Regions from separate parts of the Janthinobacterium sp. EB271-G4-7A genome, predicted to be linked through region 1. Evidence: predicted binding sites of a transcription regulator. Region 1 holds the regulator's gene; each other region holds the start of a gene.
The links. The regulator FliA, encoded in region 1, starts transcription of late flagellar genes. The targets are predictions, from matches to a motif close to CTAAAGTTTNNNNNNNNNNNGCCGNTA.
Positions count from the first base shown of each region.

Region 1 (3,276 bases):
TGGAGGTCAGGTCCTGCGCCAGGCGCGTCATGTGTTCGCGCTCGCGGCGGATGGCTTCCGTGCGGCGTTTCAGGGCCGGGTTCGGCAGCGGAATGGCTTGCGGCGCTTCCATGAGGATGGGCGGCGCGCCCTTTTCCAGGCTGAAGGCCTGGCCGATGGCATTCTGGAAGACGCGGTATTTGCCTTCGTTGACTTGCGAAATCGCGTACATGACAACGAAGAAGGCGAACAGCAGGGTGATGAAGTCGGCATACGAGATCAACCAGCGGTCCTGGTTGTCCGGTTCCTCGTCATACTTCCTGCGCGCGCGCCGCATCATGGTCAGTGCTCGCTCAGTGCTCGTGAAGCAGGCTGGCGACGCGCTCTTCGATGATGCGCGTATGGTCGCCCGTGGCGATGTCGTACAGCACGGCGGCCGTGATTTCGTACTGCAGCACGCGGCGCGAGACGATGGCCTTGAGTTTATTCGCCACCGGCAGGAACAGCAGGTTGGCCAGGCCGACGCCATAAATCGTCGAGACAAACGCCACGGCGATGCCGCCGCCCAGCTTGCTCGGATCGGTGAGGTTTTCCATCACGTGGATCAGGCCCAGCACGGCGCCCAGGATACCGATGGTAGGCGAATACCCGGCCGCCGATTCCCACACCTTGACGGCCTGGCGTTCGGCCATTTCATAGGCGGAGATTTCCACGTCGAGCAGCTGGCGCAGCTTGTCGGGCGCGATGCCGTCGACGATCATCCTCAAGCCTTTGGCGTTGAAGCGGTCGGCCGTGTTTTCCATCAGGCGCTCGAGCGCCAGCGGGCCGTCGCGCCGCGCCGTCAGGCTCCACTGCCCGATGTCGCGCGCCAGCGCGGCACGCGTGTCGGCCGGTGGCAGGAAGACCCAGCGCAGCATTTCCAGGCCGCGCACGAAGGTGCGCAGCCGCGTTTGCAGCAGCACGGCGCCGAAGGTGCCGATGACAACGATGGCAAAGGCGGCCGGCTGCAGCAGGGAGGCCATCTTGCCGCCTTCCAGTGCCTGGCCGACCAAAAGGCCCGCCAGCGCCAGCGCCAGCCCGATTACGCTGGACCAGTCCACGCCTGCTCCCTCAAGGTTGCGCGCAGGCGCGCGACGGCCTGGGTATGCAGCTGCGAGACGCGCGATTCCGACACGCCCATCACCGCGCCGATCTCCTTCAGGTTCAGCTCTTCTTCGTAATACAGGCCCATGAGTATTTTCTCGCGTGGTGGCAGCGCGTCGATGGCATCGATCACGGATTGCCGGAAATCAGTATCGAGCAGGGAACGCAAGGGATCGCTGTCTTCGTCCACGCAGTGGCGGTCGAGGAAGCTGTCATTGCCGTCCGGGTCATGAAAGTCTTCGTAGTACACGAGCTGGTGGCCGCCGCCGTCGCCCAGCATTTCCTGGTAGTCGGCCAGCGACATCTTCAGCAGCTTGGCCACTTCCGACTCCGTCGGCGGATGGCCGAGGCGCTGCTGCAAGGTGCTCATCGCCTCTTCGATCTTGCGCATGTTCTGGCGCATGCTGCGCGGCAACCAGTCGCTGGTGCGCAATTCGTCGAGCATGGCGCCGCGGATGCGCAGCACGGCATACGTCTCGAACTGCGCGCCATGTGTCTCTTCATAGCGGCTAATGGCATCGAGCAGGCCTATCATGCCGGCCTGGATCAGGTCATCGACCTCGACCGAAGGCGGCAATTTCGCCTTCATATGGTGCGCCAGACGCTTCACCAGCGGAATGTGCTCCGTCAGCAAATAGTCCTTGTTCGATTTCCCTTTGACCGTGTACATAGGCTGCTTATTGTTTTCTCATCTTATCTGGTGCTACGGTTCGATTCAGGCGCTGAACTGGTGCGGGCTCCCCGTCTGGTACAAGGTGCCGCCAAGCACCGGTGCCGCCGAACGGGCCAGCCGCTCGGCCAGTCCGCGAAACGCCACCGACGCGCCCGCCAGCGGAAACGCATCGACCACGCTGCGGCCCAGCCGCGCCGCGCGGTGCAGATACTCGTCGGCAGGCACCGAACCCATCGAGGTCAGCTTCACGGCCAGGTAGCGGCTCGCCGCCTGCGCCATATTATCGTATACCACTTTTGCCTCGGATTCGGAAGCGCCGGTGACGAGAATGCCGAACGGACGGCGTCCCAGTTCCTGGCTCAGGCGCTTGATCAGGCAGTACGCCGCCTTGATCGAGGTAGCGCTGGTCGAGACTTGCACGACGATATCGGACGACGCCATCAGCGGCACGGGGAAGCAATCACCCTCGTCTGCCACGACGCCGTCGACCAGCACGATGCCGCTCTGGCGCGCCAGCACCTCGAACGTCTTGCCCAGGCGGCGCAGTTCGTCCTCGCCCGCATAGTCCATGCTGTCCATCAAATGGTTGCGCGCACCCAGGCTGGCCACGCCAAAGCCTTGCGGCACCTGGTGGATGACCTGGTTCAAACCGCACTGCTGGCGCGCCACGTCGCGCAGGCTGGCGCCGTGCGCCAGGCCCAGGCGCGCCGCCACGCCATCGCTGCCGCCGCTGGCGTCGAGCAGCAGCACGTCATTGCCGCCGTAGACGAGCGACGCGCCCAGATTGACCAGCATGGCGCCCTTGTCGTCCTGCGGCGTGGCCGAGAGGAACGTCATGACGCGCGGCTGCGGGCCGGCCAGCATGCGGCGCAAGCCTTCGGCCTGGTCGAAATCGAAATTAGCCAAGGTGCACCCCGCGCGCTTCACTGTTGCGGGCGGCCGCCTGCGCCATCAGGAGCGGCAGTTCAGCATCGGAAAACTGCGTCGCCGCCGCATCGCGCTTGAGCTTGAAGGCGCGGTCGATCAGGTAGCCGCGGTCGGCCAGGTACAGGTCTTCCGGCACGCGCTGGCCGTTCGACACATAAAACAGGTTCAGCTTCTGGCGGATCACCACGTCGAGCACGTTGCCGATCGAGGCCGCTTCATCGAGCTTGGTCATGATGCAGCCGGCCAGGCCGCTGCCCTGGTAGGCGCGCACCACTTCGTTGAGGGTTTCCTGGGTCGCCGTGGAGTTCAGGCACAGCAGGCGTTTCACATCGGCGCCGGCGCCCGACAGCATGGCCACCTGCTCCGTGACCATCTGGTCGCGCTGGCTCACGCCGACCGTATCGATCAGCACCGTGTGCTTGTTCTTCAATTCCTTCAGGGCGATGCGCAAGTCCGCCTCGTCCTTCACGGAATGCACCATCACGCCGAGGATCTTGCCGTAGATGCGCAGCTGCTCATGCGCGCCGATACGGTAGGCATCGGTGGTGATCAGG
Region 1 covers NZ_JACYMI010000001.1:1,019,567-1,022,842, reverse strand. Annotated here, with positions in the region: gene motD (flagellar motor protein MotD) at 1-316, opposite strand, end outside; gene IGS58_RS04690 (flagellar motor protein) at 333-1,079, opposite strand; gene IGS58_RS04685 (RNA polymerase sigma factor FliA) at 1,061-1,792, opposite strand; gene IGS58_RS04680 (MinD/ParA family ATP-binding protein) at 1,838-2,701, opposite strand; gene flhF (flagellar biosynthesis protein FlhF) at 2,694-3,276, opposite strand, start outside.

Region 2 (3,276 bases), on a different contig from region 1:
ATTCATACTAAAACAGCAAGTGTTCCAACGTATTAACGCGGCAATGAAATAATTGTCGTATTTCTCACAGTAAGTGACCTCAAGCAAGCCTTTGCCGTTACAGCCAAGGCTGCTTTACGCTATCATGAAGATACCGGCACCCTGCTCGCGCGCCGGCTTTTTGAAAGTGTGATTGTGGAACAGATCGGCAACTTCGGCGCTTCAGGCTGCAACATCGGCGATTTACAGCTATTTCGCGATGGGGCGGATAGCCAGACGGCTGCCATGCTGGCGCCCTGCCCCGTCATGCGCCTCGAAGCGGGCGAAGCCATTGCCGACACGCAAGGCGCCAGCCTGTACATCGTCCTGCGCGGCTCGCTGGCCGTGGCCGCCGACACCCACACGGGCATGGATGACGGCACCGTCAGCAAAGTCTTGCCCGGAGAAAGCGTGGGCGAACAATCGGTGCTCGATGAAGCGAGCAACCTGGCCGCCATTTCCGCCCTGGAAGAAACCGATTTGCTGGTGATCGACGCGGCCATCGTCTGGGAATTGATCGAACAGTCGAACGGCCTGGCGCGCAACCTGCTGCGGCTGCTGTCCTTCCGCATCCGCGCCGCCAATGCCCTGCTGCGCCGCCGGCAGAAACTGGGCGAATTCTACCGCCAGCTGTCGATGGTCGACAGCCTGACGGGCTTGTACAACCGCGCCTGGCTGACGGATTTACTGCCGAACATGATCGTCACGGCCCACGCCAGCGGCTCTCCGCTGTCACTGGTGATGATCGACCTCGACCATTTCAAGCGCTTCAACGACACGCATGGCCACCAGGCTGGCGACCAGGCACTGCGCATCGCCGCGCAAGTGCTGGGCGCGGCCCTGCGGCCCACGGATTTTGCCGTGCGCTACGGAGGCGAGGAAATGATGGTGATCTTGCCCGATACCAACGAACACGTGGCCCTGCGGGTCGCCGAGCGCCTGTGCGAACGCATGCAGCTCGCCGTCATCTTCGCCGACATGCGCAGCGCGTTGCCGCACATCACGGGTTCCTTCGGCGTAGCCAGCCTGGCGGCCGAACAGGACGACCATGCGCTGATCGCCGCGGCCGACGCGGCGCTATATCGCGCGAAGGCGGGCGGGCGCAACAGGGTCATGCTGTAGTTCAGGCAGCCTTGCTGTCGGCCGGCTTGGCGGCATCATCCTTCTTGCTGCTGTGCGCGGCGATGAAGTCCGCATAGCCTTTCTGCACCAGTTCATACGTCTTGTCGATATTGCCGGCGATATCGCCTTGCAACACTTTCAAGCCGCCCAGGATATCGCGCGCTTCCTTGAAGCCTTTTTCCATGCCGCCGCTGATGGTGTCCATGAACTTGCTCAGGGCAGTATCGTCGTCCAGGCCGGGATTCTGTTTCTTGAAGGCGTCAAAAAATCCCGTCGACAGCGATACAATGCGGTTCGCCGTCGCTTCGGCGCTGTTATCCTGCGAAGCCGCGTTCTGGATCGCGTCTTCGCCGTACTGGCCCCTCAGCGCTTCATTGATGTTGGTGATGGCCGTCTTGTACAGCAGCGCCAACGGCTCGTTTTCCGCGCCGATCGACACGCTCAGCGACGCCTGCATGATGGACGCGTTCAATTGCAGCTTGGTACGGTCATTCACGCTCATTTCAGTGTTGACGCCGTGCTGGACTTTATCGTCCTTGCCGGCAACGCCCGTACTGACGGAAGTCACGGAAGGGTTGGAATTGCCGCTTGCGGCGATGGGAATTGACACGATAGACCTCCTTGAACGGGCAATGTATGCCACCATGCGGGAAACGCGATGATGACCATCCTCTCGTGTAGTATCGGCAGGTTTTCAGAAAACTGTAGCAGCGGCCCTTTCACGGGCCCGGATAACCCATCAAGCAACGACCATCAATGACTAACCAGACCTTTCTTTGGCACGACTACGAAACCTTTGGCGCCCAGCCGCGCCGCGACCGCCCGGCCCAGTTCGCCGCCATCCGCACGGATGCAGACCTCAACGAGATCGGCGAACCGATCATGCTGTATTGCCAGCCTGCCAATGATTTCCTGCCCGACCCGCAATCGTGCCTGATCACGGGCATCACGCCGCAGCAATGTCTGCAGCTGGGCGTACCCGAACACCAGTTCGCCGCCACCGTCGAAGCGGCCTTTTCGGAACCGGGCACCATCGGCGTGGGCTACAACACCATCCGTTTCGACGATGAAGTCACGCGTTTCCTGTTCTGGCGCAACCTGATCGATCCATATGCGCGCGAATGGAAAAACCATTGCGGCCGCTGGGACATCCTCGACGTCGTGCGCATGACGCACGCGCTGCGCCCGGAAGGCATCGAATGGCCGAAGCGCGACGATGGCCAGACCAGTTTCAGGCTGGAACACTTGAGCAAGGCCAATGGCCTGGCCCACGAAGCGGCGCACGATGCGCTGTCCGACGTGCGCGCCACCATCGCCCTGGCACGCCTGATCAAGGAAAAACAGCCGAAACTGTTCGAATTCTGCCTGGCACTGCACAAGAAGGACAGGGTCGCCAGCGAAATGGGCATGCACCTGGCCGCCAGCGAGCGCCAGCCTTTCCTGCACGTGTCCGGCATGTTCCCCGCCGAACGGGGCTGCCTGGGCGTCGTCTGGCCGCTGGCCACGCATCCGAGCAATAAAAACGAAATCCTCGTCTGGGATTGCGCCTACGATCCGCGCGAACTGTTCGCCCTGGACGCCGACACCATCCGCACGCGTTTGTTTACGCGCAAGGACGCCATGCCGGAAGGCATGACGCGCCTGCCCGTGAAAAGCGTGCACTTGAACAAGTCGCCCATGCTGGTTGGCAATTTAAAGACCCTGTCGCCGGCCATGGCCGCGCAGTGGGGCATCGATCTGGACGCGGCGAAGGTCAACGCGCAATTGGCCGCCACGGCGCCGAACATGGATGCCATCTGGGCCGAAGTGTTCCAGCGCCCAGGCGCAAATGTCGCGCTGGACGTGGATGAGGATTTGTACAATGGTTTCGTCAGCAACGACGACCGCCGCCTGCTCGAATCCCTGCGCCGCGACACGCCGGCCAAGCTGGCCACGGCCCGTCCCTCGTTTGCCGACGAACGCCTGCAGGAACTGCTGTTCCGCTACCGCGCCCGCAATTTCCCGCAAACCCTGAGCGAAGCGGAAAGCCTGCGCTGGGAGCAGCACCGCGCTGCCCGCCTGTTCGACGGCGACGGCGGCGCCCGCACCATCGAAATGCTGTTTACGGAAATCGACATGCTGTCGGAATCCGTGGAT
Region 2 covers NZ_JACYMI010000002.1:278,390-281,665, reverse strand. Annotated here, with positions in the region: gene IGS58_RS18725 (GGDEF domain-containing protein) at 175-1,140, shown strand; gene IGS58_RS18720 (DUF5610 domain-containing protein) at 1,142-1,750, opposite strand; gene sbcB (exodeoxyribonuclease I) at 1,897-3,276, shown strand, end outside.
Region 2: a site for FliA is predicted at 1,822-1,848, ahead of IGS58_RS18720 (DUF5610 domain-containing protein). Genes of this name have one in related genera too.

Region 3 (3,276 bases), on a different contig from region 1:
GGCGCCATCCAGTCCAGCTTGTCGATGCGGCGCGAGAAGGCGGCGACGATATTCGTCACCATGTCTTGCACGCGGGCTTTCGATTCAGGCGGGAAATAGCGCTCCACGTACAGCTTGCCGACGGCGTCGCTCAGAGCCGCGTTGGTTGCCGCCAGCGCACGCTTGCTGCGCGGCGACTGCTGCGGCGTGCCGCTCAGGGCGCTGCCGTAGAAGGCGAAGCGCTGGTCGGCGGCGGCCTTCGGCAAGGTCGTGCTGAAATGGTTGATCGCGTGGAAGGCGAGGAAATCCTTCCATGTGGCCAGCGGCACGCTCGCCACCAGCGCCGCGCTGCCCGTCATGGCCGTCGGATGCCAGACGATGAAGTCCGCCTGCCTGCCCAGGCCGGCCGCCTGGAAGAAGGCCTTCCAGTCCAGGCCAGGCGCCTTGCTGGCGAAGTCGGCGGCACGCCACGCGTTATTGCCCTTGGCGACATCGGCCGAATCCTCGCGGCTGGCGTGGCTCGCGGCAATTTTCTGTTCCAGCGCAAACACGCGCGCAGCACGGGCCGGCGCATCGCTGTATCCGGCCTGCTTGAGCATGGCGGCGATATGCGCCTGGTAGCCCGCGCGCAAGCCCTGCATGCGGGCGCTGTCCCCCTGGTAGAACGCGCGGTCGGGCAAGCCCAGCCCGCCCTGTAGCAGGTAGGCCACGTTGCGCGTGGTGTCGTTCAAGTCTTGCGCCACCCACAGGCCGAACAGGTTTTCCGTATAAAAATTGGTGGCATTGAGCGGATCGACATCGGCGCGCAAGCTCTCGCCCAGCGCGCGGGCCAGCCCTGCCTGGTCGCGTATGCCATCGATCTTCTTCAGCAGCGGCTTGATCGGCGCCCAGCCTTTCGCTTCGATAGCTGACTCATCCATCCAGGAACGGTAGAAATCGCTGACCTGGCGCGCCGATGCATCCGCCTGCGGCGCCGCCGCCAGGCCTTCGACGAGGGCGATGATGCGCTCGTTGGTCGCATTGGCGAGGATGGCGAACGAACCCCAGCTGCTGCGGTCGGCGGGAATCTCCGTGCCGCGCAGCCAGTCGCCATTCACGTAATCGTAGAAATCGTCGCCGGGCAAGACAGCCGTGGGTGCCGCCATCGCGGCGGCAGGACTGGCGGCCGCCTCCTGGCCATGCGCGTGGACGGCCCCCCCGGCCAGAGCGATGCCGGACAGGGCCAGCGCCATGGCGCGCTTGCGCCAGGAAGCAGGGAAAGAGGAAGCGGCAGCAGTGACAACGCGCATGGTGATCCTTTCAGGCAAAGTAACGACAGTAGTATGCAAAATCATAACGCGTTTTGAAGCGCCGCAACACATTCCCCTGTCACCACGACGCCAGCAGGCATGCGGCTTGGGAGGCGATTCCGGCAGCAGGTAAGCAATCATCTAAATTATTTTCATTTTTTTTCAAAAACACCCTCAAGTTCCCGTTGCAGCTGCCGTTAATCTAGACAAGCGGTAATCCATTCACTAGTTACGGGTGTGCTCATGACCTCCAACGACGTTCTCTCGATGTATGAAAATATTGCAGGAATGACCAATAAAATGGTCGTGGCCGCACGTTCGAGCGACTGGGATGGCTTGGATACCCTGGAAAACCAGTGCGCCAGCGCCGCCAGCGCGACCATGACAGGCAAGGTGCCCGCCCTGGCCGGCGCCTCGCGCCTGCGCAAGATCGACTTGCTCAAGCAAATCCTGGCAAATGACCGCGAAATCCGCAGCATCACGGAACCGTGGATGACGCAGCTGCCGAGCGCCATGCAAGGTTCGCGCGCCCGCATGTAAGAAACTTGCCACACCAGAAACGACAAAAGCACCTGCGGGTGCTTTTTTTACGTCTGCCTCCGTGCCAGGGAGCGCGCCATCTGCGGCACCAGGCGAGGAGGGGAAATTTGGAAGGCGAACCCCAGGTATCTCCTGGCGTCGCCTCGCTGCCGGTTGCATCCGGCGTTCGCGAGCACATCGTCGGCATCGCAAACCGCTTCCAGACCCAGGCGTTTATGCAACGCTACACCTGTTTGCCGCGCCACACTATCGTTGGTGACTGCGCCAGGCTGGGACTGTTTTATCGTAGAGCAAGTCCACTGAATTAATCATATCACCATCTTTAAGAAATAAGCAACGCGATTGGCAAGCGTTTCCATGTATTTTTTCAATATCTTTTTTTATATCAAATTGTCGTGCCGCCTTGCATCGCGTTAACGCGAGAACGGCTCCGGTTCCGGCTCGGCCTCTACCCCGCCTTCCACCGCTTCCGTCAGCACGGGCACATCCTTCTTCTTGCGGCTGAAGGGCTTGCGCAGCAAGACCCAGTATTTCGACGGCGCGCCCGGCCCGGCCGCCTGCTTGCGCTTGCGCGCGACATACACGATGACCGCCGTCAGCAACAGGAAGACCAGAGTGCCGATACCGAGCCACAGCAAGCCATTGCCACCCGCCGCCTTCTCGCCCGCTGGCGGCACCAGGGGCTTGGGCTTGGCATGCGGCACCCGCGCCTCGGCCGGCGCGGCAGCAGGCGCAGCGACGGCGGCAGCGATGGCAGGCTGAGCCAGCGCCTTTTGCAAGGCGCCGAGCTTGCCTTCCAATTCGCCGAGCTTCTCATTCAAAGCCGCGTTTTTCTCATCCAGCGCAACGCACGCTTGCGCCTGCTCCACATTGGCCTGCGGCGCGCAAGCGGCGACGGGCGCCGTCGCGCGGCGCAACGGCGACGGACGCAGCGCGGGTACAGCCGGCGCGGGCGCGGCCGGCGGCACGAACGCGCGCGCCGGGCGCACGAGGCCCTCGGCGCGCGCGCGGGCCGCCAGCGCGGCGGCATCGGGTGACGGCGCACCGGCCGCAGCCCGTGGCAGCGGTGCGGATACGGGCGCAGGCAACGGAATCGCGGGCCGGACTGGCGCACTGACGGCAGCGGCAGCAGGCGGGGCCGCTGCCAGCCACACGGTGCCCAGGCGCACGACGGCGCCATTGCCACTGCCCAGCAACAAATACAGATGCACATGGCCCGCCTGGATCGCTTGCCGGGTACTCACGCGCACATAGTGGCGCCCGCCGCGTTCCAGCGGACTGATCGTCAAGGTTTGCAAGGCCGGATCCATGCCGATGCCGCCACCGCGGTACACATCGGGCGAAGCCAGGCGCACGGCCACGCCATTGGCTTCCTCGGGCGCCAGGGCCGTCAGTTCGATTTCGGCCAGCAGCGGCTGGCCCACATGCGACAGCACGGCCATCTCGCCCAGTTCGGCCGCCATGACGG
Region 3 covers NZ_JACYMI010000002.1:350,661-353,936, reverse strand. Annotated here, with positions in the region: gene IGS58_RS19085 (M13 family metallopeptidase) at 1-1,268, opposite strand, end outside; gene IGS58_RS19080 (flagellar protein FliT) at 1,557-1,808, shown strand; gene IGS58_RS19075 (type IV pilus assembly protein FimV) at 2,222-3,276, opposite strand, start outside.
Region 3: a site for FliA is predicted at 1,442-1,468, ahead of IGS58_RS19080 (flagellar protein FliT). Genes of this name have one in related genera too.